One region of the Martinezella sp. CNPSo 3957 genome, then DNA from elsewhere that is predicted to be linked to it. Evidence: predicted binding sites of a transcription regulator. Region 1 holds the regulator's gene; each other region holds the start of a gene.
The links. The regulator PhoB, encoded in region 1, activates phosphate uptake and scavenging genes when phosphate is short. The targets are predictions, from matches to a motif close to TGTCATNNANCTGTCAT.
Positions count from the first base shown of each region.

Region 2: the regulator PhoB is predicted to act here: its motif matches at 4,224-4,240, upstream of AC13QE_RS22000 (DUF47 family protein).
Region 3: the regulator PhoB is predicted to act here: its motif matches at 2,076-2,092, upstream of AC13QE_RS27600 (inorganic phosphate transporter).
Region 4: the regulator PhoB is predicted to act here: its motif matches at 2,147-2,163, upstream of pstS (phosphate ABC transporter substrate-binding protein PstS).

Region 1 is NZ_JBXSOU010000005.1:117,653-125,466, forward strand. It holds gene apaG (Co2+/Mg2+ efflux protein ApaG) at 1-133, shown strand, start outside; gene AC13QE_RS14305 (Hsp33 family molecular chaperone) at 140-1,129, opposite strand; gene argF (ornithine carbamoyltransferase) at 1,178-2,095, opposite strand; gene AC13QE_RS14315 (aspartate aminotransferase family protein) at 2,169-3,368, opposite strand; gene AC13QE_RS14320 (hypothetical protein) at 3,367-3,666, shown strand; gene AC13QE_RS14325 (GcrA family cell cycle regulator) at 3,793-4,329, shown strand; gene phoB (phosphate regulon transcriptional regulator PhoB) at 4,420-5,103, opposite strand; gene phoU (phosphate signaling complex protein PhoU) at 5,135-5,848, opposite strand; gene pstB (phosphate ABC transporter ATP-binding protein PstB) at 5,900-6,715, opposite strand; gene pstA (phosphate ABC transporter permease PstA) at 6,731-7,814, opposite strand, start outside.
Region 2 is NZ_JBXSOU010000010.1:18,305-26,118, forward strand. It holds gene AC13QE_RS21985 (acyl-CoA dehydrogenase family protein) at 1-1,176, opposite strand, end outside; gene AC13QE_RS21990 (LLM class flavin-dependent oxidoreductase) at 1,316-2,416, opposite strand; gene AC13QE_RS21995 (inorganic phosphate transporter) at 2,559-3,563, opposite strand; gene AC13QE_RS22000 (DUF47 family protein) at 3,563-4,180, opposite strand; gene ku (non-homologous end joining protein Ku) at 4,481-5,368, shown strand; gene ligD (DNA ligase D) at 5,371-7,814, shown strand, end outside.
Region 3 is NZ_JBXSOU010000017.1:5,409-13,222, reverse strand. It holds gene AC13QE_RS27620 (CbtB domain-containing protein) at 1-116, shown strand, start outside; gene AC13QE_RS27615 (CbtA family protein) at 129-869, shown strand; gene AC13QE_RS27610 (hypothetical protein) at 904-1,524, shown strand; gene AC13QE_RS27605 (GCG_CRPN prefix-to-repeats domain-containing protein) at 1,592-1,900, opposite strand; gene AC13QE_RS27600 (inorganic phosphate transporter) at 2,140-3,747, shown strand; gene AC13QE_RS27595 (Ros/MucR family transcriptional regulator) at 3,888-4,331, opposite strand; gene AC13QE_RS27590 (helix-turn-helix domain-containing protein) at 4,524-5,090, opposite strand; gene AC13QE_RS27585 (EAL domain-containing protein) at 5,137-5,925, opposite strand; gene AC13QE_RS27580 (hypothetical protein) at 5,915-6,070, opposite strand; gene AC13QE_RS27575 (sugar phosphate isomerase/epimerase family protein) at 6,257-7,096, opposite strand; gene AC13QE_RS27570 (adenine deaminase) at 7,314-7,814, opposite strand, start outside.
Region 4 is NZ_JBXSOU010000003.1:116,308-124,121, forward strand. It holds gene pstC (phosphate ABC transporter permease subunit PstC) at 1-919, opposite strand, end outside; gene pstS (phosphate ABC transporter substrate-binding protein PstS) at 996-2,021, opposite strand; gene AC13QE_RS08995 (cupin domain-containing protein) at 2,286-2,630, opposite strand; gene AC13QE_RS09000 (phosphatase PAP2 family protein) at 2,839-3,387, shown strand; gene AC13QE_RS09005 (O-acetylhomoserine aminocarboxypropyltransferase) at 3,516-4,799, opposite strand; gene AC13QE_RS09010 (CoA-binding protein) at 4,968-5,396, opposite strand; gene AC13QE_RS09015 (hypothetical protein) at 5,506-5,832, shown strand; gene AC13QE_RS09020 (DMT family transporter) at 6,695-7,531, shown strand; gene rplM (50S ribosomal protein L13) at 7,769-7,814, shown strand, end outside.

The DNA of each region.
Region 1 (7,814 bases):
CTGCCCACTGGATACACCGTCAGGCATGATGTTCGGTCATTACCAGATGGAAACGGACGGCGGGGAGCAATTCCATGTCAAGATCCCCGCCTTTTCACTGGATACGCCTAACCTGCTGCGTACGCTGAACTGAGCGACCTCAAGCCACCTCTATTTCCGACACTTCGAAGCGATAGGTCGTCGAGCAGAACTCGCAGGTGACGGCGATCTCGCCATTCTCCTGGCTGGCCTCAATCTCCTCGGCTGTGAAACCTTTCAAGACGCCCTTCAGCTTGTCGCGCGAGCACGAACAGCGGTCATAGACGGCCTTCGGTTCATAGACGCGCACGCCGCGCTCGTGGAAGAGGCGATAGAGAAGCCGCTCGGTGCCAACCTGCGGATCCGTCAGCTCATCTGCATCGATGGTTTCCACCAGGCTGCGCGCTTCCGCCCAGGCGTCGTCCTCGGCATGATCGCGCCCGCCGGTATCGCCATCGCCGCCATGCAGGTCCGGCTGGCGCATGCGCTCGGGCGCTTCCGGCAAGAACTGCGCGATCAGGCCGCCGGCACGCCAGCGGTGACGCGGCTTGCCGTTCTCATCGCGATCGAAGAGCTCTGCAGCGCCCAGACGCACACGCGTCGGGATCTGTTCCGACTGGCGGAAATAGGTGCCAGCGATCTCTTCGAGCGAGGCGCCATCAAGCGCGACGATGCCCTGATAAGGCTGACTGAAGCGGCCCTGATCGATGGTAAAAGCGAGCACCCCCTTGCCCAGCAGCTGCTCAGGCTCGGTCCGGCCTTCCGCAACTGCCTTTGCCAGCGCCTCTTCATTGAAACGCGCATAGGCCCGGACGTTTTCCGGCGTCGAGAAATCGGCGACCAGAAGGTCGACGGGACCGTCGCCCTTGGTTTGCACGGTGAACTTGCCTTCGAATTTCAGCGACGTACCGAGCAGGACGGTCAGGACAATGGCCTCGGCGAGCAGCCGCGCAACCGGCGTCGGATAATCGTGCCGGGCAAGGATCGTGTCCAGCAGCGGACCGAGCTGCACGGCACGGCCGCGCACATCCAGACCTTCCACCTGGAAGGGAACGACATGATCGTCACCGGCGAAATCGAACTGACCCAGCGAGGCGGCATTTTCTGCCATTAGCTTACTCCTACTGCGCCCGCGCCCTTGAGACGCGGCTTGATATCTTCAGATCGCGCCCAGGCACCAAGCAAGAATCGACTTTTGCGCATGAAGGCGGTTTTCCGCCTCATCAAAGACAACGGATTGCGGGCCATCGATCACCTCGTCCGTCACTTCCTCCCCGCGATGGGCGGGCAGGCAATGCATGAACAACGCGTCTTTGCCGGCCTGTGCCATCAAAGCCTTGTTGACCTGATAGGGCTGGAAGACGTTGTGACCGCGTGCCCGGTGCTCCTGATTCATGGAAACCCAGGTATCGGTTACCACGCAATCGGCGCCGGCGACCGCACGGTCTGCATCATGCGAGAGCATGATTTCGGCGCCCTCGTTGCGGGCCCAGTTCAGATAGTGATCCTTCGGCTCGGAACCAAGGGGTACCGCCATATTCATGCGATAGCCGAAACGGGCGGCCCCTTCGATCAGCGAATGCAGCACATTATTGCCGTCGCCCGTCCAGGCAAGCGTCTTGCCCTTAATAGGGCCGCGATGCTCTTCGAAGGTCATGATATCGGCCATGATCTGGCAGGGGTGCGTGTCGTCGGTCAGCGCATTGATGACCGGAACAGTCGCATGTTCCGCCAGCTCCAGCAGGCGGGAATGATCGGTCGTGCGGATCATGATCGCATCGACATAGCGCGACAGCACTTTCGCCGTATCGCCGATCGTCTCGGCGCGGCCAAGCTGCATTTCGGTGCCGGAGAGGAACAGCGTCTCGCCGCCGAGCTGCCGCATGCCGACGTCGAAGGAGACGCGGGTTCGGGTGGACGGCTTCTCGAAGATCATCGCCAGCATCTTGCCGGCAAGCGGCTTGTCGGCCGTGCCGGCCTTCTGCGCGCTCTTTCGGACGATCGCGTCATCGATGATGTTGCGCAGATCGGCAGCCGGAACGGCAGAGAGATCGAGAAAGTGTTTCGGAGAAGCCATGTCCTTACCTGTACTCCAGAAAAAACAATAACGCCCGCGTGGGGCAGGAACGCCCCGACAGCGGGCGTTGAATTCAAGCCGATTTCTTGGTGCGGGCAGCGCGCGCACGCTCGGCGGCGCGCTCCAGGCGAGCGAAACCTTCGCGTGCTTCCTCGGCAGTGACGACCAGCGGCGGCAGCAGGCGGATGACGTTGTCGCCGGCCGGAACGCCGAGCAGACGCTCGGCACGGATCGCCTGCAGCAGGTCCGCCTGCGGAATGGCCGCCTTGATGCCGAGCATCAGGCCTTCACCGCGAACGTCCTCGATGATGTCAGGAAAACGATCCTTGAGCGAGGCGAGCCCCTGGCGGAAGACCAGCGAGACATCGCGCACATGCTGCAGGAAGCCTTCGGCAAGCACGATATCGAGAACCGCATTGCCGACTGCCATGGCGAGAGGATTGCCGCCATAGGTCGAGCCATGCGTACCGGCCTTCATACCGGAAGCGGCTTCTGCCGTCGCAAGGCACGCACCGAGCGGGAAACCGCCGCCGATACCCTTGGCGACCGCCATGATGTCAGGCTTGATGCCGGACCATTCATGGGCAAAGAGCTTGCCGGTACGGCCGACACCGCACTGAACTTCGTCGAGGATCAAAAGCAGGCCGTGCTCATCGCAGATCTCCCGCAGCCCCCGCAGGAATTCGTTGGTCGCCGGGCGGATACCGCCCTCGCCCTGCACCGGCTCGATCAGGATCGCAGCCGTCGCATCCGTGATGGCGGCGCGCACGGCGTCGAGATCGCCAAACTCCACCTGGTCGAAGCCCGGTGCCTTCGGGCCGAAGCCTTCGATATACTTCTCCTGGCCACCGGCGGCGATCGTTGCGATGGTGCGGCCGTGGAAGGCGCCTTCGAAGGTGATGATATGGAACTTCTCGGGATGCCCCTTGGCGAACTGATAGCGCCGCGCAGTCTTGATGGCGCACTCCAGCGCCTCCGCGCCCGAATTGGTGAAGAACACCTTGTCGGCGAAGGTCACCTCCGTCAGCCGCTTCGACAGCTTCTCCTGGCCGGGCACCTCATAGAGGTTGGACAGGTGCCAGACCTTGTCGGCCTGCGCCTTCAGCTCGGCGACAAGATGGGGATGAGCATGACCGAGCGAATTGACCGCGACGCCGGCTGCGAAATCGAGGTAGCGTTCGCCATTCTCAGTGACCAGCCAGACGCCCTCGCCTCGCTCGAACCGCAGCGGAGCGCGCAAGTAGGTGTCGTAAAGCGGCGTGGTCTCGGCCATGGCCATATCTCCTGATCACAACTTTAAGGACCGATCGCTTCCATTTGATGAAACGGGTCCGAAAAAATCAAAAATGCCGCCTTGCGGCGGCTTGGGCACTATTGATGTTTTGCACCGCGATGTCAACAAAACTGCCGTTTTAGCAGGTGCGAGAAAACGCTTGCCGGCAAAAGAGATGCATCGGGCGGCGCCTATGGCAGAAATGCCACGCCCGGACAGCAAGTTGGGGAAAACCTCGAAATCGATTCCTCAAGATTCCCGCGACTCTTGTCACGGAGTCAGCCTCACACTAGGTTAAAAACCAATTGCTAGACTGCATGCGGCGGAACTAGTCACCACAATTTTAGAGCGTTTCGCGCCTCGATACCATGCGAGGCAATGGTGAGGGATTCTGCCATCGGAAACGCGACAGCGGAGACAGGGCATGAATTGGACAGACGAACGCGTCGAGAAGCTGAAAAAGCTATGGTCCGAAGGATTGAGCGCCAGCCAGATCGCTGCGCAGCTCGGTGGCGTGAGCCGTAATGCCGTTATCGGCAAGGTGCATCGCCTGAACCTCCCCGGCCGAGCGAAGGCGGGCGGCACGACAACCGCAGCGCGCACGCCGAAGCGCAGCGCAGCGGCACCTCGCGCTGCGACCTACGGATCGCGCGTTGCTACCCGCACGGTGGTTGCCCGCCAGCAGGGCGCAACCATGCTGAAGGAAGAGATCGAGATCGATTCCGTCAATGAAATCCAGTATCGCCCGGCATCGAACGTCGTCGTTCCGATCTCCCGTCGCCTCGGCCTGACGGAACTGACGGAGCGTACCTGCAAGTGGCCGGTCGGCGATCCGCTGAAGGACGATTTCCATTTCTGCGGCAACGAGAGCCCAGATTCGTCGCCTTACTGCACCTACCATCAGCGCCTGGCCTACCAGCCGGTGCATGAACGCCGTCGGCCAGCGCAACCACGCGGCTGAGACGCGCCATCGATGAGATAAAAGAAACGGGCCCTGGGGCCCGTTTTCTGTTTCCGCCGCTATGTCGAATGCCTGATCGGGTATCCCCGCTCAGGCCTCCATGGAGTAGCCCGCGCCGCGAACGGTGCGGATGACATCCTGCATATTGGAGAAATTGAGCGCCTTGCGCAGGCGGCCGACATGGACGTCGACCGTGCGTTCGTCGACGTAGATATCGTGACCCCATACGCCGTCGAGCAGCTGCGAACGCGAGAAGACGCGGCCCGGCGAGGACATCAGGAACTCCAGCAGGCGGAATTCCGTGGGCCCCAACCGCACTTCGCGGCTCTTGCGGTGGACGCGATGGGTTTCGCGATCCAGCTCGATATCGCCGCAGCGCAGCACCGTGGAGAGAACCTCCGGGCGGGCACGCCGCAGCATCGCCTTGACGCGAGCCATCAGCTCCGGCGTCGAGAACGGCTTGACGACATAATCGTCCGCGCCGGTCGAAAGCCCGCGCACGCGCTCGCTTTCCTCGCCGCGCGCCGTCAGCATGATGATCGGCAGACGCTCCGTCTCCGGCCGCATACGCAGCCGGCGGCAGAGCTCGATGCCGGATACGCCGGGGAGCATCCAGTCGAGGATCAGGAGGTCGGGGATGCGCTCCTGGAGACGCAGCTCGGCCTCATCGCCTCTGAGGATCGTGTCTACCTCGAAGCCTTCGGCCTCAAGATTGTAGCGCAGCAGAACGCTGAGCGCTTCCTCGTCTTCTACAACAGCAACTCTCGGAACCATGCGCCTATGGTCTCCTTTCTTCGCTTTCGGATTATTCCGTCACTGCGCCGACGGTATTGGCGGTATCGTCCTTCGGGCGCTCGCCTTCCGGCTGCGCGCCCGTCGCCATGTAATAGATCGTCTCGGCGATGTTGGTGGCGTGGTCGCCGATGCGCTCAATGTTTTTGGCGCAGAAAAGAAGATGCGTGCAGGTGGTGATGTTGCGCGGATCTTCCATCATGTAGGTCAGCATCTCGCGAAAGAGCGAGGTGTACATGGCGTCGATTTCCTCGTCGCGTTCGCGGATCGACACGGCCTTGTCCGGCGAGCGGGTCGCGTAGACATCCAGAACTTCCTTGAGCTGGCTCAGCGCCAGTTCGGAGAGATGCTCGATGCCGCGAGCGAGACGGCGCGGGACACCGGTGCCCTGCACGGCGATGACGCGCTTTGCGGTGTTCTTGCCGAGATCGCCTACGCGCTCCAGATCGGAGGCGATGCGGATCGAGCCCATGATTTCACGCAGGTCAGCCGCCATCGGCTGACGGCGGGCGATGGTGACGATCGCCTTGTCGCCGACTTCGCGCTCGGCATGGTCGAGAACGACGTCGTCGGAGATGACCTTCTGGGCCAGGGCAGTGTCGCTGTTGACCAGCGCGCGTACGCTATCGCTAACCATCTGCTCTGCCAGGCCGCCCATTTCAGCAATGCGGCGCGTCAGGAACTTCAGGTCTTCGTCATAGGCAGAGAGAATGTGAGTGGAGACCATTTTTCTATCCTCAAGGTGAACTGTGTGAAATGAGCCGCGCGCCTGACATCATCAACCAAAACGGCCCATGATGTAATCCTGCGTGCGGAAATCGTCGGGATTGGTGAACATCTTATCGGTGTCGTTCTCCTCGACCAGGTGGCCGAGATGGAACATTGCGGTACGCTGCGAGACGCGGGCTGCCTGCTGCATGGAATGCGTCACGATGACGATGGTGAAATTCTCCCGCAGCTCGTGGATGAGATCCTCGACCTTGGCGGTTGCGATGGGATCGAGCGCCGAGCATGGCTCGTCCATCAGGATGACCTCCGGACTGACCGCGACGGCGCGGGCGATGCACAGACGCTGCTGCTGGCCGCCGGACAGGCTCGTGCCGGCATCATGGAGCCGATCCTTCACCTCGCCCCAGAGACCGGCCTTCTGAAGACTGCTCTCGACGATATGCTCGAGATCGGCCTTTGAGCGATGCAGGCCATGGATGCGCGGACCATAGGCGACGTTCTCATAGATGGACTTCGGAAATGGGTTGGGCTTCTGGAAGACCATGCCGACGCGGGCGCGCAACTCCACCACGTCGATGCTGTCGTCGTAGACATCCTGATCGTCGAGCGTGATCTTGCCGGTGACCCGGCAGGTCTCGATCGTATCGTTCATGCGGTTGAGGCAGCGCAGGAAGGTGGACTTGCCGCAACCGGAAGGGCCGATCAAAGCCGTGACCGTATTCGCGCGGATCTTCAAATTGACGTCAAAGAGCGCCCGCTTGTCGCCGTAGAACACAGAAACGTCCTGGCCGATCATCTTGTAGGGGATCGTCATCATCTTCCTGGACAATGCTTTTTCGCTGGCGGCTTCCGTCATCATGTTCATTTCGTGCGCCCTCCCTTACCAGCGCCGCTCAAAGCGGCGGCGCAGCAGGATGGCGCCGATGTTCATCGCGACGAGGAAGAAGAGAAGCACGATGATGGCGCCGGACGTCCTTTCGACAAAGGCCCGCTCGGCTTCGCTCGCCCACATGTAGATCTGCACCGGCAGCGCCGTCGAAGGTTCGAGCGGCGATGCCGGATAGTTGGCGACGAAAGCGACCATGCCGATCAGAAGCAGCGGCGCAGTCTCGCCAAGCGCGTGCGCAAGCCCGAGGATCGTGCCCGTCAGAATGCCCGGCATCGCAAGCGGCAACACGTGATGGAAGACCATCTGCATGCGCGATGCACCAAGACCGAGCGCCGCGCTGCGGATCGACGGCGGTACGGCCCGCAGCGCCGAGCGTGTGGCGATAATGATCATCGGCAGCGTCATCAGGCTCAGCACGAGACCGCCGACCAGCGAGGCAGAGCGCGGCAGTCCCATCATGTTGATGAAGACCGAGAGACCCAGCAGGCCGTAGACGATCGATGGGACGGCCGCGAGATTGTTGATGTTGACCTCGATCAGGTCCGTCAGCCGGTTCTTCGGTGCGAACTCCTCCAGATAGATCGAGGCGGCGACGCCGACCGGCAAGGCAAGCACGAGAACGGTCAGCATCAGGTAGAACGAGCCGATCAGAGCGACGCCGAGCCCGGCGGCTTCGGGTCGGCTCGAATTGCCCGACAGGAAGAGACCGCTGTTGAAGGCCTTGTAAAGCGCACCGCTTTCGCTGAGTTGCTTCATCCAGGCGACCTGGCGGTCGGATATCTTGCGATCCTTCTCATCGACCGTCAGATCGATCTGGCCCTTGTTGGCTGAATCGATATTGGAGCTGGCAAGGAAGGTGACGTTCTGCGTCGTCCCTATGATCGAGGGATTGGCGACGACCCTATCGCGCAGCGCGATCCTGGCACTGTCCGACACCATCGCCGTTGCCTCGCGAACGAGAGCGCGATTGGCCGGATCGATACCAAGCGCCTTCACCAGTGCATCGCGCACCAGTACCGGGTAGTTGGCAGCGATCAGAACCTTCGGATCGCTGGCGCGCTTGGCTGCAGGGTCG
Region 2 (7,814 bases), on a different contig from region 1:
GACAGCTGACGCCTTTTCAACCGCGAAAAAATGAGGCGATTCCTCTGCCTTTCGGCTCCATCTGTCACATGCCGAGCGTCCGAGAATGGAAACAGACGTGTCCTCCTGGGGCGCGTGGACGAGAACCGATTGGATGTCGCGGAAATGCCGTTCGATCCCGAGATCGCCATTGAGACCGGGATTGCCGAGCGTGCGAACGGCAAGCTGAACTGCGTCGCGTATGTTGCGGGCCGCAAGAAGGCGCGCCCTGATGAGCGCTTCAGGTTCATCCAGCGAATGGTCGAGCGCATTGAACAGGATCTGTCTCGCGCCGCCCACGAGCAAGTCGATTTCACCGGCTGCGGAAATGAACCTTTCCGTTTTTGCGATCGGAACGCCGAGATTGGCGGGGATACGTTCATGACCGAAACGGATAAAAGCCTCCTGGGCAGCTTCCGCAGCTCCGAGATATATGGCGGTGAGCGCGACGTTAGCGGCGGCATGGGCACGATTGTCCTGCGTGCCGACGGAAACATCGACAAGATCGAGGACGTCCTCAAGCGGCACCTCAACATCCTTGAATTCGACGTCGTGCGAGCCGCTGGCCCGCATTCCCAGGCTCTTCCAATTCTCGATCACCTTGATGCCGGAAAGGGTCGACGGAACGACGAAAGTGCCGACGCGCTGCGGTGTCTCATCGGTACGCGCCCAGACGAGGAAATGGGTCAGGCCAAGCGCACCCGTCACGAAACGCTTGCGCCCTGTGATCACCCATCCACTGGCGGTGCGGCGCGCCAATGTGTCGGGAAGGCCGCCTCGGGCGGGAGAACCAAGCTCGGGCTCGACGCGGGCCGCGTTCAGCAGGATCGGGCGATCGCGCGCGTCGTCGAGCAAACGTCGATAAAGCGGCTCCGGCCATTTGTTGCCTGCCGCCTGTCCGAGATGGGTGAATATGGTCATCGCACTGATCAGGGCGACCGAAGGATCGCCGCGACCAAGCGCGACCAGAATGCGCCCGACATCGGCAAGACCAGCACCTTTTCCACCGAACCTTGGCGCCACGGTGCTTTCGAGCAGCCCAGCCGCATGAACGGCCTCGATGCCGACCCAGGGGAAGGTGCCGGATTCATCTGCCGCCGCAGCTGCGGCGGCAAGCTTGCGGGTCACATCCGTCAGATCGATGGTGTTAAAGGACACTTTGCATCAGCCTCTTTGAAGCGGTGAGGAGTGCCATGCGCGGACTTTGCCGCGCGATGGCCTATCTTTGCGAACACAACCCGAATGGCATTCGCCAATTCTGTTTGTCGGTGCGTGACAATGTGGGATCAGGGTGGGATCAGGCGACGGCTTGCTGCGGCGCCTCTCTTGCCGCCAAATCCGCCCTGACGAGCGGCAGAATATAGCGGCCATAATCGATGGCATCGTTCAGGTTGTCATAGCCTCGGATCGAAATCAGATCCGCGCCGAGATCGACGTAATCGAGAATGGAGTCCGCAATCGTTCTTGGCGAGCCGACCAGGGCGGTGGAGGCGCCACGCGCATTCGTCGCCGTCACCGTCGGATACCAGAGAGCCCGATCATGGACATCGCCGCGCGAGGCGATCTCAAGCAGGCGCTGCGAGCCGATATTCTGCGGAGAAGGTGCTGCGGGTGGCACCTTGCCAAGGCCCTTTGCGCGATTTTCCTTCAAAAGGTCGAGGGTGTGATGCGCCTTAGCCCAGGCAAGCTCGTCGGTCTCCGCAACGATCGGACGGAACGTCACCCAGATCCGCGGGCGATCCTTGCGCCCGGCGCGCGCTGCTTCAGCATAGATCCGGTCGATTTGCTGTTTGGTTTCCGCCAGCGGCTCACCCCATAGGCCGAAGATATCGGCAAGCGCGCCGCCGATGCGATAGGCGTCGTCCGACGATCCGCCGACCGACACCGGAATGGTGCCGTTTACCGGACGCACACGGCTGTGGAACTGCTTGAATTGATAGTAGCGGCCGTCGAAGTCAAAGGGTTCACTCGACTGCCAGACGCGTCGCAGAATGCGGATATACTCCTCCTGCCGTTCGTAGCGCTGGCGCTTGTCAAGAAAGTCACCTTCCTTGGCCTGCTCCTCATCGCTTCCGCCGGCAATGAAGTGAACCACCACACGCCCGCCGCTCAGCTGATCGAGCGTGGCGAGCGATTTTGCCGCGACCGTCGGATAGATCGTGTTCGGACGAAGGGCGATGATGATCTTGATATTCTTCGTATGCGCCGCAACCGTAGCGCCGATGGTAAAGGGGTCGAAGGACGCGCTGTCATAGGGAATGAGGGTGTAGTTGAAGCCATAATCATCGAGCGAACGGGCATAGCGCTCTAGGAATTGCGGGTCGAGCGCGGGGTTTTCCAGAGGATTGAGCTCGGTCGAGGCATTCGGAAAGGTGACGCTGATGAATTCGGTCGGCATATCGATGTCCTATGGTTTCCTTCATCGGATTTGGACAGAATGCTAGCGTGACCCTCCGGCCTCAGAAAGACAGGTCGTTCTTTTTCTACTAAATTTGTAGAATATTCGTGCTTAGGATGTCTTCAATCCTGAAGGCACAGTTCTATCCGACCCAATTCGTCATCCAATAGGTGAGTGCGGAGATAGCAGCCGCCGCCGGAAGGGTTATTACCCATGCGATGACAATATTGCCCGCCAATCCCCAGCGGACTGCGGAGACGCGCCGGGCGGCACCGACGCCGATGATAGCGCCCGTGATCGTATGGGTCGTCGAGACCGGGATGCCGAGCCATGTCGCGGCAAACAGTGTCAAAGCACCACCCGTCTCGGCGCAGAAACCCTGCATTGGGTTGAGCCTGGTAATCTTCGAACCCATCGTATGCACGATCCGCCAGCCGCCAAACAGCGTCCCGAGCGCCATCGCGGACTGACAGGACAATACGACCCAGAGGGGGACATGGAACTCCGCTCCGGTATGCCCCTGGGAATAGAGCAGAACGGCGATGATCCCCATCGTCTTCTGAGCGTCGTTTCCGCCATGACCGAGGGAATAGAGGGAGGCGGAGACAAATTGCAGCACACGGAAGGTGCTGTCGACGGCGAAGGGCGTCTGGCGAATGAATATCCAAGTCACGCACAGCACGAGGAAAAGCGCGAGAACGAAGCCCAGTAACGGAGACATGACGATGGCGCCGGCCGTCTTCAGCAAGCCCGACCAAACAATGGCGCCCATGCCGATTTTAGCCAGGCCAGCGCCGACGAGGCCACCGACCAGTGCATGCGACGAACTCGATGGAATGCCGAAAACCCAGGTCACGATGTTCCAGACGATCGCTCCCATCAGGGCGGCGAAGATGACTTGTGGCGTGACGATATTGGGATCGATGATGCCAGTGCCGAGGGTTTCGGCAACGTGAAGCCCAAAGAACAGGAAGGCGATAAAATTGAAGAATGCAGCCCATAGCACCGCATATTGCGGCCGCAGAACCCGTGTCGAGACGATGGTAGCAATGGAATTGGCGGCATCGTGCAGCCCGTTCAAAAAGTCGAAGAACAAGGCCACCGCGATGAGACCCGCCAGCAGCGGAAAAGCGAGGGTGGCCTCCATCAGACGTTCTCGATCACAATGCCGCTGATTTCATTGGCGACATCTTCGAACCGATCGACAACCTTCTCCAGCTCACCATAAATCTCGCTGCCAATGATGTAGGCCATGGGGTTCGTTGCGCCATGGCGGCGAAAGAGATCCTTCAGCCCCTGCTCATGGAGTTCATCGGAACGCTCTTCGACATGAACAATTTCTTCCGTGAGCGCGCTGAGGCGGGAGGAATTGGCACTCATACGATCGAGAAGAGGAATTGCATCAGCCACCAGTTTTGCCGCCTGAACGATCGCGCCGCCCATTTCCTGCATACCGGGATCGAAGCTATCCTGCTCGAATAGGCGGATTGTCTTGACCGTCTTGTGCATCATATCGATCGCATCGTCCATCGACATGATGAGATCCTTGATATCGCCACGGTCAAAAGGCGTGATGAAGCTGCGCCGTACCGCAAGCAAAACTTCGCGCGTGATGTCATCGGCCTCGTTCTCAAGTTCGACGATGCGTTTGCAGTGCTGCTCGGTATCTTTGCCGCTCAGCAGTTCGTTCAGGGCTTCCGCGGCGCTGACGATTGTACGGGAATGCCGCCCGAACAGATCGAAAAAGCGATCTTCCCGGGGCATCAATTTACGGAACCAGTTCACTCTCGGCGCTCCGAACGTGTGTTGTCATAAATCCGTCATAAATGATGGAGGCCACCATGAAAAGCCAATGTGCCCGCGAAACCACGGTCTTCGACAGTCTCGCAAGAGTTGGGACGTCGATAGAGGTGCCACACCGAGACCTGGGCGATACGTAAGAACCGTATAGAGCGGGTCAAAATCGCCATGCGCTTCTATCGGCTTCCCCAACAAAACAAGGACAACAGGGAACAATGACCGCCAGGTCCCGTTTGTTTCCTGTCGTCGATATGGAGTCCGCTGATGAGTGCGCGTGCGCAATGGAAAGGATATCTGAAGTTCGGGGAGGTCGGCTGCGCTGTTGCGCTCTATACGGCAGTTTCCACTTCCGAGCGGATTTCCTTTCACACGCTGAACCGCGCAACCGGCAATCGCGTCCGACGGGAATTCATAGATGCTGCGAGCGGAAAGCCGGTATCGCGCGAGGATCAGGTCAAAGGCTACGAACTCAACAAGGACGATTACATCGTTCTTGAGCCTGAGGAAATCGCCGCGGCGGTGCCGGAAAGCGACAAGGTCTTGCAGATAAAGGCCTTCATGGCATGCGACGACATTGATGACGTCTATTTCGACCGTCCGTATTATCTCGCCCCTTCCACTCCTGCGAGCGAAGAGGCATTCGCACTGATCCGCGACGGAATGCGCAAGAAGCAGGTCGCTGCCATTGCCCAAACCGTTCTGTTTCGCCGCCTGCGAACCGTCATGATCCGTGCCCACGGCAAAGGGCTGATCGCGACGGTATTGAATTTCGACTACGAGGTTCGCTCGGCAAAAGAAGCCTTCGAGGATGTGCCCGATATGAAAATCAAGGGCGAAATGCTCGATCTCGCCAAGCACATCATCACCACCAAGAAAGGCAAATTCGACCCGAGCGAATTCGACGATCGCTATGAGGCCGCGCTTGCAGAACTGGTAAAGGCCAAGATCGAGGGCAAGAAGATCCCGCAACGCAAGCCAGCAAGGGTCGCCAAGGTGACCGATCTCATGGAGGCTCTACGCCAGAGTGCCGGCATGAGTGGCCAAGGTAAGGCAAGCGCGAAGCAACCGGCCAAAAAATCGGGCGCGACCTCCCGCAAGACGGTAAAATCGCGAACAAAATCTTCTTCGCGGCCGCAACGCAAGGCGAGCTGACGATGGCATTGGAGACCTACAACCGCAAACGCGATTTCAGCAAGACCACCGAGCCGAGAGGGCGAGCCGGCAGAAAAAAGATCGCGGTATCCGGCAACAGCTACGTCATCCAGAAGCACGATGCGCGCCGGCTACACTATGATTTTCGCCTCGAATTGGACGGTGTTTTGAAGAGCTGGGCCGTGACCAAAGGGCCGAGCCTAATAGCCGGCGAAAAGCGGCTGGCGGTTCAGACCGAAGATCATCCGCTGGAGTATGGTGACTTCGAAGGCACGATTCCCAAGGGAGAATATGGCGGCGGAACCGTTATCGTCTGGGACAGCGGCTCTTGGACACCGCTTGGCGACCCCCACAAGGGCCTTGCGAAGGGACATCTGGAATTCGAGCTCCACGGAAAGAAACTCGGCGGCCGGTGGCATCTGATCCGCATGGCGGGGAAGCCACGCGAGAAACGGGAAAACTGGCTGCTGATCAAAGGCGAAGACGAGGCGGCGCGCCCGGAAGGCGCTGCCGATATTCTCGAGGAACGACCGGAATCGGCAAAAACGGGGCGTGTCATAGACGAAGTCGAGAACGAAAAGCCGGGCTGGTCCTCGAAGACGGGGAAGATCCGTCGCAGGACCGTCCGAAAGAGGGATGATGCCGCCAAGGAGGAAGCCGGCGAAACCGCAACGCAAACGGACGCAACGCCTGTTGATCCCTCGTCTTTGAAGGGCGCACGCAAGGCCGCTCTGCCATCCTTCGTCGAACCTGCTTTGGCGACATTGGTATCCAAGCCACCTTCAGGCTCCCGGTGGCTTCACGAAATCAAATTCGATGGCTATCGGCTCGAGGTCCGCATCGAGGCAGGTCGCGTCAAGCTGCTCACGCGCAGCGGCCTCGACTGGAGCCAGAAATTCGGCAAGGAGATTGTCAGCGCCTTCCGGGATCTCCCCGTCGGCACCGCAATCATCGACGGCGAGCTGGTCGTTGAGCCGGCGGCCGGCGCTTCCGATTTCTCTGCCCTGCAGGCGGATCTCAGCGAAGGCCGTAGCGACCGCTTCGTCTTCTATGCTTTCGATCTTCTCTATCTCGATGGCTACGACCTGAAGGCCTCGCCGCTGATCGGCCGCAAGGAATTGCTGCGGAAGATCATCCCGTCCGAAACCGGGATCCTTCGCTTCAGCAGTCATTTTGATGAAAATGGTGACCTGCTGTTGTCGCATGCCTGCAGGTTGAGCCTGGAAGGGATCGTATCGAAGATTGCCGATGATCCATATCGCCCCGGCCGCGGCAAGACATGGGTGAAATCAAAATGTTCCTCCCGGCAGGAATTCGTGATCGGCGGCTGGGTTCCCTCGACAACGTCGCGTAAGGCCATCGGCTCGCTGGTGCTCGGCGTCTATGAAGACGGCAAGCTCGAACATGTCGGCCGCGTCGGTACGGGGTACACGCACACTGTCGCCGAGCAGCTCTTCAAAAGGCTGGGCCGCCTGCAAGTGAAGGAAAATCCTTTCGCAACCAAGCTGACCGCGGAAGAACATCGCGGTGTCCGCTTCGTACGGCCTGAACTGGTTGCGGAAGTCGAATTTCGCGCCTGGACGGCAGACGGCCATTTGCGCCACGCATCCTTCCGCGGATTGCGAGAGGACAAGAATCCGCTCGAGATTGTTCGCGAAACACCGAAATCCACGAAGGAGTCCGCGGCTGAGAAGCCCGCGCGCAGCAGCGTATCCTTGACCCACGGCGATCGCCTCTATTGGCCTGACGAAGGTGTTACGAAGGCGGGGCTTGCGGATTATTATACCGAGGTCTGGCGCTATATGGGGCCTTTCGTCGTTGGCCGGCCGCTCGCGCTGGTACGCTGTCCCAATGGTATTGCCGGCCAGCATTTTTTCCAGAAGCATGCCTGGAAGGGCATGAACAGGAACATCGCCTTGGCGAAAGACCCCCAGGATGAAGAACCCTACGTCAGCATCGATGACCTGAATGGCCTGATCGGCCTCGTGCAGGCGGCAGTCCTCGAAATCCATCCCTGGGGATCGATGATCGGCAATTGGGAAAAGCCTGACATGATCATCATGGACCTCGATCCAGGTCCCGGCGTCGCCTGGAGCAAGGTCATCGCCGCCGCGGAAGAAACGGCTGAGCGGCTGAGGCAGACGGGGCTCGTTCCTTTCGTGAAGACCTCCGGCGGAAAAGGGCTACACATCGTCTGCCCACTAGTAGCCAAAGCGGAGTGGCCTGCCGTCAAGGCCTTTACCAAAGGTATCGCCGACGCCATGGCCGCCGACAGCCCAGATCGCTATGTTTCCACCATCACCAAGTCGAAACGCCGAGGTAAGATCCTGATCGATTATCTGAGAAATCAACGCGGCTCGACTGCCGTCGCGCCTTACTCCACCCGCGCACGGCCGGGCGCCGCGGTCTCGATGCCTTTATCATGGGAGGAGTTGAGCCCTGCAAT
Region 3 (7,814 bases), on a different contig from region 1:
TGCTCGCGATCTATTTCATCGGCGCAGAAGAAGGAGCGACCTCGCTCATCTCGGGCATGTATGTGCACGAATTCGTGCATGATGCCCGTCACCTTCTCGGCTTCCCCTGCCACTAAGGGGTCAAGCACATGGTTGGACGTCTTTTGCTCCGCGGCATGATCGTTGGGGCCCTTGCCGGTATTTTCGTTTTTGCATTCGCCCACATCTTCGGCGAGCCGCTGGTCGACTGGGCTATCGGCTTTGAGGAAAAGGCCGCGCAGGCGGCCGGCGAAGCGCTGGAGCCGGAAATCGTCAGCCGCGCCACGCAGGCGGGCATCGGCCTTTTCACGGGCAGCGTGATCTTTTCGACCGCAATAGGCGGATTGTTCGCACTGGTCTTCTCGTTCGTCTACGGCCGCATCAGCCCCCTGGGTGCGCGCGGCACGGCGGCACTGCTCGCGCTCGCCGCTTTCGTGACGATTTCGCTCGTGCCCGACATCAAATATCCGGCAAACCCGCCGGCCGTCGGCAATCCCGAGACGATCAGCGCGAGAACTGAGCTGTTCTTCATCATGATCGTTGCCTCCATCGTCGGCATGATTGTCGCGGTGGGATTCGGACGCAGGCTGGCGGCGCGTTATGGTTCCTGGAACGGTACGATCATTGCCGGCATCGGCTACATCGTCTTCATCGCGCTGATACAATATCTGCTTCCCTCGATCAACGAAGTGCCCGAGCAATTCTCGGCCGTCGTGCTTTGGCGCTTCCGCATCACCTCGCTCGGCATGCACGCCATCCTCTGGACGACGCTCGGCCTTGCCTTTGGAGCCTGGGCAGAACGCCAACTGCCCCAGACACGCTACCGCAATGCCAGCCTGCGCCGGGCCTAGCGTGATAAGTAGATCGCATCCCGCGCATGGCAACATGCGCGGGTTACGCCAACATCCAGGTGCCATCCTGCTTGCAATCTTTCTCATGCTGTCGGGCTGCCCGGCTTCGGTTGCGGCGCATGGCAGTTCCTCCGGTAGCCAGGCTGGCATCCCGATTCCGAGTCTTACCCATGGCGAGATGGCAGTGATCGCTCCTTATTACGGGCGAATCATCTCGATTGCCGATAGCGTATCGGATACCGACGAAACCCTCCGCCGTCTCTTGAACTTCGCGCAGATACAGCGTGCTTATTGCCTATGGGGCCTGATGCCGGGCAACGTCAGCGACGAGGAGAGCCCGTTCAACGAATGCTCCCACGCCTACCTCGCCGCAGCGAAGGCGGTGCTGCTGCAGATGCGCGTCATGAAAGTGGAGAAGGCATCGGTCGACGATCTCGTCTCCGATATCGACGCCGCGCTCGTGCGCAACAGCCTCTCGCTCATCCTGTGTAAATTCAGCGGCGAGAGCTTCAATACGGCCGATCTCATCCGGCCAAACCTTGCCGACATCGCACTCCATGCGAAAAGCCTTGCTGCGATCTTATCGGCCAGCCTGCTCGTTCTTGCAGGCCTCTGGCTCGGAGCGCGCGCGTTGCGGCTGCAAGCTCAGCCTTAAGAACCGCATTTTTATCGGAACTGCCCTTAACAAAACACCGCCGCAAGATGCGGCGGTGCTTCTGATCTTACCAGTAGTGCGGGCGATCGCGCCAGCGGCCGTCGCCCCAGCCATCGCGATGATGGCGATGGCCGTGCCAGCCCCATGGCGGCGGCGGTGGCGGCCTGTAGTAACCCCAGCGCCGGGGCGGCGGACCCCAGCGATTGGGGCGGCATTCGCCCCAGCGCGTCAGGTGCCAGCCACGACCGCAGGCATAGTCAACTTTCACAATCGGCACGGAGGCCGTTGACCCAACGGCCGGGATAGGCATTGCCTCTGCCGAAGATACAACCAGGCTGCCGAACAAGGCAGCAATGGCAATCACGGACGATCTCATATTAATGGCCCTCTATCCAAGTCCCTTACATGGGGGATTTAACCCCCGAAGGTATGAACGCCGGCTGAACCGAAAATGGCCTTTTGGAGGCAAATCAAGATCAGCCCGAGAACCTGCCGGCAGTCGAACGGGCTAGGCACTGCCCGCATTTGCAGTTCGCCGCAGCCTGTTCCCGCGTCACGAGAGTTTCATGAACGAGGCTTACACCGGCAATATCCATTGCAATAAGGGAGTTCGGGATGGTCGACCTCGTTTCAAACAATGCGGAAGGCGGCAATGCCGACCATCCGATTCATGGCGCAGGCAGCTCGGCAAAATGGTTTCTGCCGCTCTTCGGCATCGTCGTCCTGGCCGGCCTCGTCTATGTCGCCTACGCTCTCGGCAGCGACCTTGCAGAGGCCGCCGCAGTTCCGTGGATATTGCTCGGGCTGGCGCTGCTGATCGCGCTCGGCTTCGAATTCGTCAACGGTTTTCACGATACCGCCAACGCCGTTGCCACCGTCATCTACACGCGCTCGCTGCCGGCGGAGTTCGCCGTCATCTGGTCTGGCTTCTTCAACTTCCTCGGCGTTCTGACCTCATCGGGCGCCGTCGCCTTCGGCATCCTGGCGCTGCTGCCGGTCGAGCTCATCCTGCAGGTCGGCTCCGGCTCCGGTCTCGCGATGGTCTTCGCCCTGTTGACCGCCGCCATCATCTGGAATCTCGGCACCTGGTATCTTGGCCTGCCGGCCTCGAGCTCACATACACTTGTCGGCTCGATCATCGGCGTCGGCCTCGCCAACCAGTTCCTGGCACCCGCCGGCTCTGCCACCAGCGGTGTCGACTGGTCGCAGGCAAGCAGCGTCGGCATGTCGCTGCTCTTGTCGCCGATCATCGGCTTTGCCGCAGCTGCAATATTGCTGCTGGTCGCCAAGGTGCTGATCCGCAATAAGGAGCTTTATGAAGCGCCGAAGGGCAACACGCCGCCTCCGCTCTGGATCCGCGGCCTGCTGATCTTCACCTGCACCGGCGTCAGCTTCGCCCATGGTTCGAATGACGGCCAGAAGGGCATGGGTCTGATCATGCTCATCCTCATCGGCCTCGTACCGACTGCCTTCGCGCTGAACAAGACGCCCGACGTCAACTATCTCGAAGCTTACAAAACTGCCTCGACGCAGGTCGAGACGGTACTCGGCAAATATGTGAAGCCGGGCGTCGCCGCACCGGCCGATCCGAAGGCCACTGTCAGCAGCGCCGTAAAGACCAAGACCTGGACGGACGTGACGACGCCGGCTCTCCAAGCATATATTCATGCCACGAGCGCGGAGATCGCGGCCTATCCAAGCGTCGAGAAGCTGCCGAACGGGCTCGTCGGCAACGTCCGTAACGATATCTATCTGATCGGTGAATCGCTGAAGCTGATCGACAAGCAGAAGCTGCTGCCGATGAGCGCCGAGGACCTGAAGGCCGTGACCAACTATCACGCCGCCGTCGATCACGCGACCAAGTTCATCCCGCTCTGGGTAAAGGTTGCCGTGGCGCTGGCGCTCGGCCTTGGCACCATGGTCGGCTGGAAACGCATCGTCGTGACCGTCGGCGAGAAGATCGGCAAGACGCACCTGACCTACGGCCAGGGTGCTGCCGCCGAAGTCGTCGCCATGCTGACCATCGGTGCTGCCGACCATCTCGGCCTGCCGGTATCGACCACGCACGTCCTGTCCTCCGGCGTCGCCGGCACCATGGCGGCAAACGGTTCCGGCCTGCAGTGGTCGACAGTGCGCAACATGCTGATGGCCTGGATCCTGACGCTTCCGGCTTCGATCACGCTGGCCTTCGTGCTGTTCATCGTGCTGCGCCAGGTCTTCTGATCGACAGTGGAGACTATTCCCGAAGACGATGGCGCCCTGACGGGGGCGCCATTTTGTTTGCAGCATTGTGCGGACGAATTCTCACGGAGCGCACAAGCGGCGCCGGTCAAGCGCGTGCGAAACGCCTGTTCCGAAATTGCTCAGTCGACGGTTTCCCTCTTGTTGCCGTTCGCACCGAGGCCGGAAATCTTGGCAAGCTCCGAACGACGATTGGCATAATTCTGCGCCACCATCGGGTAGTTGGGAGCAAGCCCCCACTTCTGCCTGTATTCCTCGGGCGTCATGCCATAATGCACGCGCAAATGACGCTTCAGCGTCTTGAAGCGTTTGCCGTCTTCGAGGCAGACGATGTAGTCGTTCGTCACCGATTTCTTCAAATCCACGGCCGGCACCAGATTGGCGCGATCGACGGTGGTAGCCGAGCCATCCAATGTCAGCAGCACCTCATGGATATCCTTGATCAGCCTGGGAAGGCTGTGGATGGGAACGGCATTGTGACTGACATAGGCCGAAACGATCTTCACACAGCCATCGAATAAGGAAGGCTTCGGCGGAGCGGGGGTTTTTGTCTCGAAAGAATCCATGATCTTTTCCCGGATCTCATTTGGTTCCTCGTGCGCCGCCCCGCTCGAATTACATCATGCACGATATCCGCAGACGGACATCGCACCGTTTCGATTTGCGCCCTGTTTCGGGGCGCTGTCCCGGTTCGATAACCGGGGTTCCATGCGTCCGCATCAAATGCGTGCGCAATTACAGCCGGTAGCTTTCGACTCCTATCTCGTATCCGCAGCAGACTGCGGCAGTTCGCCGGCAGGGTCCGCGAAGTAGACCGCCAGCTTGTTACAAAGGGTGACGAGCGGCATGCCAAGCATGAACGCCGTGTGAGTGGGATCTCCGCCGCAATGCTGCAGAGTCTGGAGAATGAGCTTGCGCTCGACATCCTCCATCGTCTGGCCGACCAGTGTTTTGACGGCGGCATCCACGGGTTCATGCAGTGATTGGCCATCGCCAAGATGGAGAGCAATCTCCTCGAGCAATCGATTTTCACCTGCGGTCACTATGACGACATCATCCGCATGACCGCCCAGTTCACACAAGACATAGAGGCCCGTCTCCGCATCGATGGTGACGCGGGCCACCGCCTCGGCGGTCTGATCGCAAATGAGGACATGCGGGCCCGCTCCGCCGACGAAAGTGGCTGACAGCTCACCGCAGCTTCCGGAGAAGACGATGCGAAGCCGGCTGACCAGGGCGCGCAGCAATGTCTTCGTCTTGAGTTCGCTCGCCGCACGCGCCGCCGATATCTGATAGGCCGATGTGAAAGCCAGTCGCTGCATCATGGCATCACCTGCAGAACGAGAACGACAGGCTCCGGTGCGCAACTGTTCATGCCACCCCCCGCAAGACAGCTTTGCGCTTATGACGTCGAAGCCGCGCCAGGGAAACCGGCTTCGAAAGCAGGAAACCCTGGACATGCGTTGCGCCCGCCTCCTGCGCGGCATTGAGCTGAGCGCCGGTTTCAATCCCCTCGACGACGACAAAAGGAGCAAAACAGGACGCAAAACCGACGATGTGGGAGAGGCTATTGCTTCCGTCGCGACCAGGCCTGTTATCCCAGACAAAGGCTGCATCGATCTTGACGATATCTGCCGGCACCTGCAGCAGCGATTCCGGCGTGGCAAAGCCAGATCCGAAATCATCGATCGCGATACGACAGCCAAGGGCACGGATCATCTTCATGCGTTCGATGGACGCGCCGACGACGGGATAGCTCTCGGTGACCTCGATGATGAGCCGCGAGGCAAGCTCCGGACGGCGGCTGATTCGGCCGAACACATCGGCGAACCGATCCGAATGCGACAGGCTGGTGGCGGAGAGATTGAAACCGAGAACCAGCGTCTCATCCGCCGCCAGGTCGGACAGCACCATATCCAGAATACGCAGGTCGAGGTCGAACCAGCGATCCTGGCGCTCGAGGAGCGAAACGAAGGTGCCGGCCGTATGCACGGTTCCGTCCGAGTCCGTTACGCGCGCCAGGCTTTCGGCATAGAACACCTTGCCGGGATTTGCGGCATCATGAATCCACTGCGCAGCAAAACCCAGCCCGCCTTCGGCAATCGCCTTCAAGATCAGGGCTCCGTGCCCCTCTTCCTCGCGACTTGCGTTACCGTTCATCGGGCCTCCCTTTCGGGGCGAAGCGGCAAAGCATCGGGAAGCCGGAAGCAGCAACCGAGCGCGGCGCATATCGCGCCCAAACATGGGACTTCAGATAGCTATAATTTGCCTCTTCCATCTTCCAGACACCCTCGACCTCAATCATTGAGGCTTCCCTTCATCGAGCTGGAAATATTGCGCCGAAGACCGTAGTCAACCGGCGAGGATATGCGTACGAGATAGTTATTTAATAATTGCTAATAGACTAATTAACGATCGCTGCAAAAGTCAATCTCCGTGCGGCACTCTTCCTTTCAACTAAATTAAAATATTAATGCTCTTCAATAATTATTCACCATTTGGGGCGGGACCACCAGCCACTTCGCTGCGCAGACTGCAAAGCCAAACCTAAAGGCGGCAAATCCTGGTGCCACAATCTTTCCCATTCGAGGCTCACGATACCGCTATAGTCATCGGCGTCGAGCACCGAACGCAGCGCCGCCATCGGGAACTCGCCGGTGCCGGGCTGTACGTAACTGTAGGGCAGCCTAGGCCCCGGCCGGGAAACGCTGTCCTTGACATGGAGATGGTGCGTATTGCGACAAACCTGTTTCCAGGTTTCGACGGGATCCTGCCCGCCCTTGCGCCAAGTATGATGTGTATCCCATATCAGCGCGCAATCTGGGGCTATTTCAAGGAAGCGCGGGATAGCGTCCGGCAATGCAAGGAAATCATGGGTTTCGATGACCATGTCGGCCCGAAAGCCTTCGCGCACCGCGGTCTCACGCCACCATTGCAGCGTGGCCAGAGCCTCGGCCAGCTCGCCCTCATCGGCAGTTTCCCCGCCGTCGAAGACCCTGAGCGAACGAACACCGGCGGCCTCCGCCCAAGGAAGGTAGCGCAGGAACTCTTCCTTTGCCTGCGCTGTCGCACCGACCAGACGCAGCGAAGTATTGAAAGCGCAGACGCCTACCGCAGAGCTTTCCAGCACTTTGGTCAGACCCGCCGGAGAGCCGAATCTTTCGGTGAAATAGGTGACGAGATCGACGGTACCTCCAAGGGCTCGGATTTCTATCGCATCGATGCCGTGGTTCCCTGCCAGTTCGAGGACGTCGACCAGTTCCAATTCCGCACATCCCAGAGTAGAAAATGCCGATGTTATTCGCGGAACGTCCCTATCAAGTGCCACCATCAGAGGCTCCTCCGCCCTGTTTGCCAGCTACCGCCGCTCAACGTGCCAATGAGCACGTCCAGCCTCCACAGCTTGCCGCCCGACATAAGTAACCAGATGGATAATTAAGAAGCTGACTTCCGCCGTCAAGCGTAGATCGCAGCTCTACCCCAGAGGCGGCTTTATCGACCTACCATGGAGCAAGGGCGGATATTCGACGTAAGCTGCGCGGATATCCTTACCAGACGATCGGGTGAGTTTCGCCGGTCGCGACATTGACGAAACCTTCCGGCGCCCTTTCGGAGGGAGCGACCAGCACCCAGCGCCAAGGCGCGCAGGTAAGCGTCGCGAAGGAGAGACGCTCAGGAAAGCCGGGCCACCAGCGCGGCGAAAAGGTCGGCTCATACATCCAGTCGATCTCGGCCCCGGCCTTATACAGCGCCTGCATCTCCGCATCCAGCTCCTCAGCCGAGCGTGCGGTCATCAGGCCGCCGACTTCATAACGGACGCGAGCGACGACCTTGCCGCCCGAGACCAGCACCCAGCCGCCCTGCTGCTCCTCAAGGGCATTGGCGACCATCGCCATGGCTTCGTCGGCGGAGCCGACGACCCAGATATTGTGCTTATCGTGACCGAGCGTGGCACCGAGCGCGGTATCCGGCGTGCGCGGCCCCGTGCCCAGCCAGAACATGCGCGCGACCTTGGCTTGCCCGGAAAAGCGATCGACGATCGCGAATTT
Region 4 (7,814 bases), on a different contig from region 1:
AGGAAAGGACGAACAGGAGCAGGCCGAGCGCAATCAGGCTCGACAATTGCAGACCGTCGGCATCGCCGAAATTGTTCGCGATCTGGGCGGAAATGGTGGTGGACGGCGAGATGATCGACGATTGCAGACGGCTCACCGAGCCGATAACGAAGGTGACGGCCATGGTTTCGCCGAGCGCGCGGCCGAGACCGAGCATGATGCCGCCGACGAGGCCGCGGCGTGTATAGGGAATCAGGATGTGGCGAGCCACTTCCCATGTGGTCATGCCCATGCCGTAGGCGGATTCGCGCAGCATCGGCGGCACAGTGCTGAACACGTCGCGGGAAATCGCGGTGATGAACGGCAGGATCATGACGGCCAGCACGAGGCTTGCCGTCAGCAGGCCGACGCCCGGCGCCGGCGGCTGGAACAGCAGGCCGATCACCGGCACCTGGCCGACAGTCGCCATCAGGAAAGGCAGGATATTGTTTTGCATCAGCGGCACGAGAATGAACAGGCCGACGATGCCATAGATAATGGAGGGAACGCCCGCCAAAAGCTCGATGGCCGTGCTGATCGGACGGCGCAGGCTGCCGGGGCAAAGTTCCGTGAGGAAGATGGCGATGCCGATGCCCAGGGGAACGGCAATCAACATGGCGATGAACGAACTTACGAGTGTGCCGACCACGGCAGGGACGGCGCCATAAATATCGGCCGGCGCGCTCCACTTGGTGCCCCAAAGGAACGACAACCCAAAGGTCTGAAATGTGGGTAAGGCATCGATGACAAGAACCACAAGGATTGCCAGCAGCAGAAGCACGACAAGAATAGCCGAGCCAAGCGTCATCAAATAGAAAATCCGATCCTGTATCCGGAATTTTCTGGTCGCGGCGGAGGTATTCACAGCCTGGAAGCCAGCCATCTGAGTCGCGTCAGCCATCGATTTCCCCTTGTCCTGTCACGAAAGGCGGACAGGGAAATACCCTGTCCGCCGCAACTTTTTCGCCTAGCACAAATTACTTCGTGCCGAAGTCCGTCTTCCAAGACTTCTCGACGATCTCGACAACATTGTCCGGAACCGCAAGATAAGACAGCGCGGTCGCGTCCTTCTGGCCATGCTCATAGGACCACTTGAAGAACTTCAGTGCTTCTTCGTTCTTAGCAGCATCAGCCGGCTTCTTGTAGAGCAGAACCCAGGTCGAAGCGGCAATCGGCCAGCTCTTTTCGCCCGGCTGATTGGTGATGATCAGGTTGAAGTTCTTGGCCTTGGCCCAATCGGCGTTGGAAGCGGCAGCCTTGAAGGTTTCCAGGCTCGGCTCGATAACCTTGCCGGCAGCATTCTTCATCTTCGCGAAACCGATGTGGTTGGCGACGACGTAGGAATATTCAACGTAAGAGATCGAGCCAGCCGTCTGGTTGACGGTGGTGGAAACGCCTTCCGAGCCCTTGGCGCCAAAGCCGACCGGCCATTCAACAGCCGTGTTCGAGCCAACCTTTTCCTTCCACTCCGGCGAAACCTTCGCCAGGTAGTCGGTGAAGTTGAAGGTCGTGCCGGAGCTGTCGGCGCGGTAAACGACCGAGATCGCCGTGGACGGCAGCTTCACGTCCGGGTTGAGAGCCTTGATGGCTGCATCGTCCCACTTGGCAATCTTGCCGAGGAAGATGTCGGCCAGCGTCTTGCCGTCAAGAACGAGTTCGCCCGGCTTTACGCCTTCGACGTTATAGGAAACGACGATACCGCCGGAGATCATCGGGAACTGGGCAATGCCGTTCTTCTCGAGGTCGGCGTCGCTCATCGGCTTGTCCGAAGCGCCGAATACGATGGTCTTGTCGAGGAGCTGCTTGATGCCGGCGCCAGAACCGACCGACTGGTAGTTGACGACGTTGTTCGTCGCAGCCTTGTAGCCTTCGGCCCACTTGGACAGAACCGGTGCAATGAAGCTCGAGCCAGCGCCCGTGATGTCGGCAGCGGAGGCCGAAGCGGACATAGCCGCGATGAGGCCTGCAGTCAGGCAAAGCGAACGGAGTTTCAGGTTAAGCATAGTAGACTCACTTCCTCAAGTGAATGAAAGGATGGCGAGCAGAAGATCGGCGTGAGGTTGCCCATGGTAAACGAACCTCCCCGCCTGAAGTCTCCCGGCGACAGACTTGGCTCTAAAGACGCATTGTTTCAGTTTGATGACAGTTTAATGAAGCGGTAGTGACACAACCTGCGGCAATCATCGCCGCCATTGCGGAACGGTGTCAAACGAGCTGCGCCAACGGGCGCATGAACGTGAACTTCATGTTCTGATTCAAGAGCATCGTCAGAGACGGATCACGTAATCCTTGCGAGTCGTTTCAATAACTTCCCAGGTCCCCTTGAAGCCCGGCCTCAAGATAAGGCGGTCGCCTGCGCGCAGATGGAAGGTCTCGCCATTCTCACTCGTCACAATTGAATAGCCGGAGAGGATATGGAAATATTCCCATTCGTCATAGGCGATCCTCCATTTGCCTGGGGTTGCTTCCCAGATACCGGCATAGAGGCCGCCATCAGCCTCATCCAGGCTCCAGGTTCGGAATGTCGGGGCTCCCGAAATGAGGCGATCGGCTGCGGGCGCGCCCGTTTCCGGTTCGACGCCGCCGATGTCCACTGCCAGATAGGTCGTCACGAATGCCTCCTATTGATTGCCCCGTGTGGCTCTCCGCGAGCTCAAGGACATGCGAACCCGAAACGCACATCATCCTGACCTGCCGCCCGATATCAAGGCCCCACCTTTCAGGGAAACGTCAGAAAACAATGCCCTAGTGCGCTTCGTTAATCTGGCTCGACCATCTCAAGCGGGCCGAAATCGTAATCGCGGTCCAGAAGGAGACAGCATGTATGAACTAGATGCCGTTATAACAGGGTGGATCAATGGCATGGCCGGAAACCCGACGGTCGACCGCCTGATGATCCTAATCTCGGCATACGGCGTTCCCTTGTTGATCGCTCTTGTCGCTATCCAATGGTGGGCCAGAGAACGTCGACCGGAAACCCGACACGCACTCGTTGCTGCGGGCCTGACCTTCGTCGTCGGTCTCGGTATCAACCAGGTCATCCTGCTTTTTGTCAGCCGCGTTCGCCCGTATGATGCCGGGGTCACCAAGCTACTTGTAGATCGCAGCAATGACCCGTCTTTTCCCTCTGACCACGCGACGGCCGCCTTCGCAATCGTTGCCGCATTTACGCTTCAACGCATGCCAGGGCGGAGCCTCTTCTTCCTACTCGGCGCGATCCTCGTATCCTTCTCCCGTGTCTACGTCGGCACGCATTATATGAGTGACGTCATGGGCGGGGTGCTTACCGCCGTTTTCGCGGCGATCCTGGTCAAGACGCTCTATCGTCCTGAAACCCGGCTGGATCGCTTCGTAACCGGCATCCTATAGGGTCAAATTTGCAGAGGCCCGTAAGAATTGCCGAGGCCATATCTGCGAGCGTCCTGTTTTCAGGTTTTTTTGGCGGTCGATTCAATGCAACCTGATAAAAAGTTGTCAAAGGTATGTGAGGAACCACATCAGACTTTCGCCAGCGCCTGCTCCAGATCGGCGATGATATCCTTGACGTCCTCGATACCGATGGAGAGGCGCACCACATCGGGGCCGGCGCCGGCTGCGACCTTCTGTTCGTCGCTCAGCTGCTTGTGCGTGGTCGAAGCGGGATGGATGACGAGCGAGCGCGTGTCGCCGATATTGGCAAGATGCGAGAATAACTGCAGGCCTTCGACCAGCCCCTTGCCGGCTTCATATCCCCCCTTCAGACCAAAGGTGAAGACGGAGCCGGCGCCCTTCGGCGAGTAGCGCTGCTGCAGCGCGTGGTTGGGATCGTCCTCAAGGCCGGCATAATTGACCCATGCCACCTTTTCCTGCCCCTTCAGCCAACGTGCAACGGCAGCCGCATTGTCGGAATGGCGCTGCATGCGCAGCGGCAGCGTCTCGATGCCCGTCAGGATCAGAAAGGCATTGAATGGCGAGATGGCCGGTCCGAGATCCCGCAGGCCCAGCACGCGGCAGGCAATGGCGAAAGCGAAATTGCCGAAGGTCGCATGCAGCACGATGCCGTTATATTCCGGACGCGGTGAAGACAGCATGGGATAATTGCCCGAGGCGGACCAGTCGAAAGTGCCCCCATCGACGATAATGCCACCCATGGAATTGCCATGGCCACCGAGGAACTTCGTTAGGGAATGCACGACGATATCGGCGCCATGCTCCAGCGGCCGGATGAGATAGGGGCTTGCGAGAGTATTGTCGACGATCAGCGGCAGGCCATGCTCGTGCGCGACGGCCGCGATCGCGGCGACATCGACAAAGGTGCCGCCCGGATTGGCAAGGCTTTCGATGAAGATAGCGCGCGTACGGCTGTCGATCTGCGCTTCGAAGGTCGCCGGATCGGCGGAATCAGCCCAGCGGACCCGCCAGTCGAAATTCTTGAAGGATTGCCCGAACTGATTGACCGAACCACCATAAAGCCGTTTGGCCGCGACGAAATTGTCGCCCGGCTGCATGATGGCATGGAAGATGAGGAGCTGCGCTGCATGACCGGAGGCGACGGCCAGAGCCGCAGTGCCACCTTCGAGGGCAGCTACCCGCTCTTCCAGCACGGCCTGGGTCGGGTTCATGATGCGGGTATAGATATTGCCGAACTGCTGCAATCCGAAGAGAGCGGCTGCATGATCCGCATCCTGAAAAACGAAGGATGTCGTCTGGTAGATCGGCGTCGCGCGCGCGCCTGTCGCCGGATCCGGCTGCGCGCCGGCATGGATTGCAAGCGTGTCGAAACCTGGGTTGTTTGCTGGCATATCTTTCCTCCCGCCGGATTTTGTTCGCAACGGGAAAAGCATAACGCCTGGCGTATGAAAGTTAACCGCGAACTTTGCCGTGCTTTTCGGCTCGCGGAAAAAACTTGCCATCTTTCGGTGAGATCGCGCGATAAACGGCCGGATGCCGTCGATCCGCTGTGATCTCGATCAGGCGACCAGGCGCGGATATTCGATGGCCGGGCAACGATCCATCACGACCCTTACACCCGCCGCCTCCGCTCGCGCCGCGGCGGCGTCGTCACGCACGCCGAGCTGCCCCCAGATGACCGGCGGCCGCGGCTCGATCATGATCGTCTCCTCGACCACCGATCGGAGATATTCGGGCGCCCGAAAAACATCGACCATATCCACGGGCTCGGGGATATCGGCCAGACGCGCATAGACCCACTGCCCCAGAATTTCCTTGCCGGACTGCCCAGGATTGACGGGGATGACGCGATAGCCCCTGTTCAAAAGATAGGCCATCACGCCGTTGCTCGGGCGCGCGGGATTGGGCGAAGCGCCGACGAGCGCGATGGTCCTCACGGACAAGAGGATATCGGCTATATAGGAATCGTCATAACTGTCGTGGTTCATCACGAAGCCTCCCGCTCCGATCACACTTGCGTTTTGCCATAAATACGGAAACCGCGATGGCGGTCTCCGTGTATAGTATATTATAGCAACTTCAGGGAGGATTACTCAGATGAAAAAAATCATCCTGCTCGGCCTGCTCATTACATCGGTCGCAACGCCGGCCCTGGCTATCTCGCGCTACAATTCCATGTCCATGACCTGCGCCGAAGCGAGGGCTGTCATCAACCGGGAGCGGGCGGTCATTATGCGCTATCCTGCAAAGAGAACGCAGAAAATGACGCTCTATGATCGCTATGTCGCCGACAGCGGAGCGTGCGACCAGGGCTTTTATGCCTACCAGGACTATCTGCCCACCAAAGATCGAGCCTCGTGCCCGGTTTATATATGCCGGCCGACGACCGATCTGGATGACGACGATTTGATTTTCCGGCGCTGATCGAAGTACGCCCGAACGGGATGTGGTGGACGATTCATGCGCTCGTCGCGATGACCACCGATCACAATCTATGATCGCAATCGGCACTGTGCACCTTCGGCACTATTGGCATCCTTGTATTTTCCGCGAGGCTGTCCGGAGGTCATTCTTCAAAGCGCTTTTAGTCACTTTTGTGCGCCCGGAAAGTTGCGTTCTCATGAAATGCAATCTTTGTTCTCTATTTATTCACATGTAATTTAGAAAATACGCATGAATAATGAATTCACATGAGAACCGATTGCGAACATGGAACATCCACCTACTTCATAAGTTCTCCACAGAATAATTGTCGAACTCTCGCAATGAGATATGTAGAAAATTGTCCGTTTCTCGATCCTATACTTGGATATAGACGATTTTTATCGCCTCTGATTGGCGGCAGCAGCTGTTAACTGTAATATTTTTCAACTGCTGTAGAATTATCCACCCTTCCTCATGCGGCGCTTACGGTTGCGCCGGCAACAAAAAACAAGTTTATGGCGAACCCCCATTGTTCCTGACGATAAGTAGCGGTGCGACCGTCCGGCGCGCTCTGTCGTTTTTAAGTAAGAAGTGTCTAATGCTACTCCCGCGTTCACAGGACATGCGATATTTGTTCGCGCTTCATACTCTAGTAAATTAGTTATTTATAATACCAACGCGAACAATAAAGAACGCAACGAGAACGCGACTCTCGATGCCGGCTATCGATCACCACAGGTGGAACAAGCCTTCAAAGTTGCCGATATTTCGTTGCTTTTCGATGTATTGCGGATCATATGGGGGCCGCATTCCCACAAAATGCCAAGCGCTGCCATGCACCTGCCAAATCGCGAGGTTTTCCGTGTCTCTCGACGTTATCGCGCTCGTCCTCTTCGGCGCCCTGCTGCATGCGACGTGGAACGCGATCATCAAGGCGGGAACCGATAAATCGCTCGATGCGGCACTGGTCTCGGCAGGCGGCGCGGCTGCGGCCCTTCCTCTGTTGCCATTTCTGCCTTTGCCGGCCTCCGCCGCCTGGCCTTTCATCGGGGCTTCGGCCATCCTGCAATTTGCCTATTTCCAGCTTGTGGCGGCAGCCTATCGTGCCGGCGACATCGGGCTTGTCTATCCGCTGATGCGCGGTGTAGCACCTCTCATCATCGCCTCGACAAGCAGTTTCATCCTGAAAGAAACTCTTTCGGGCGGCGCATTGATCGGAACCATGACCATCTGCGCCGGCATATTGACGCTTGCCTTCGAGGCCCGAAAGGGCAGCCGTCGGGCGATCGTCCTGGCCCTTGCCAATGCCGTTGTTATCGCGACCTACACCTATGTCGACGGCATCGGTGCGCGGGCGTCGGGCAATTCGGTATCCTATACCCTATGGATGGCGCTCTTGCCGCCCATCCTCCTATTCGCCTGGGCAATATCGCAACGCGGCCTCAATGCCGTCGCCGCCCATGTCCGCTATAATTGGTGGCGCGGGCTTATTGGCGGAGGCGGCTCGATCGCATCCTACGGGTTGGCGTTGTGGGCGATGACCAAGGCGCCGGTCGCCATGGTCGCCGCCTTGCGCGAGACTTCGATCCTCTTCGCTTTGGTGATATCCGTCGTCATTTTGAAGGAACGCTCCAGCATCTGGCGCTATATTGCCGGCGCCATTATTGCTGGCGGAGTGCTGGTTTTACGGCTGGGCTGACCATAAATTATGTGGTTTTATTTTACCACACAAGCAACATATTGATTTTGCTTTATAATTTTTACAGCCCGCCAGTCAGGCGATATTGACCCTGGCTCTTAATCGATCTATAAGCCGCCTCAGATCGCAGCCTTTCCGGGCTGCTTTCTTTTTGGCGCGCCTCCATGCGAGCCAAATCAAGCAACAAGAAACGCCCAGACGCCTTCGGGCCAAGGGTCCTAAAAGAGAGTATGCAACATGGCAACCTTCTCCCAGAAGCCTGCAGAGGTGGAGAAGAAGTGGG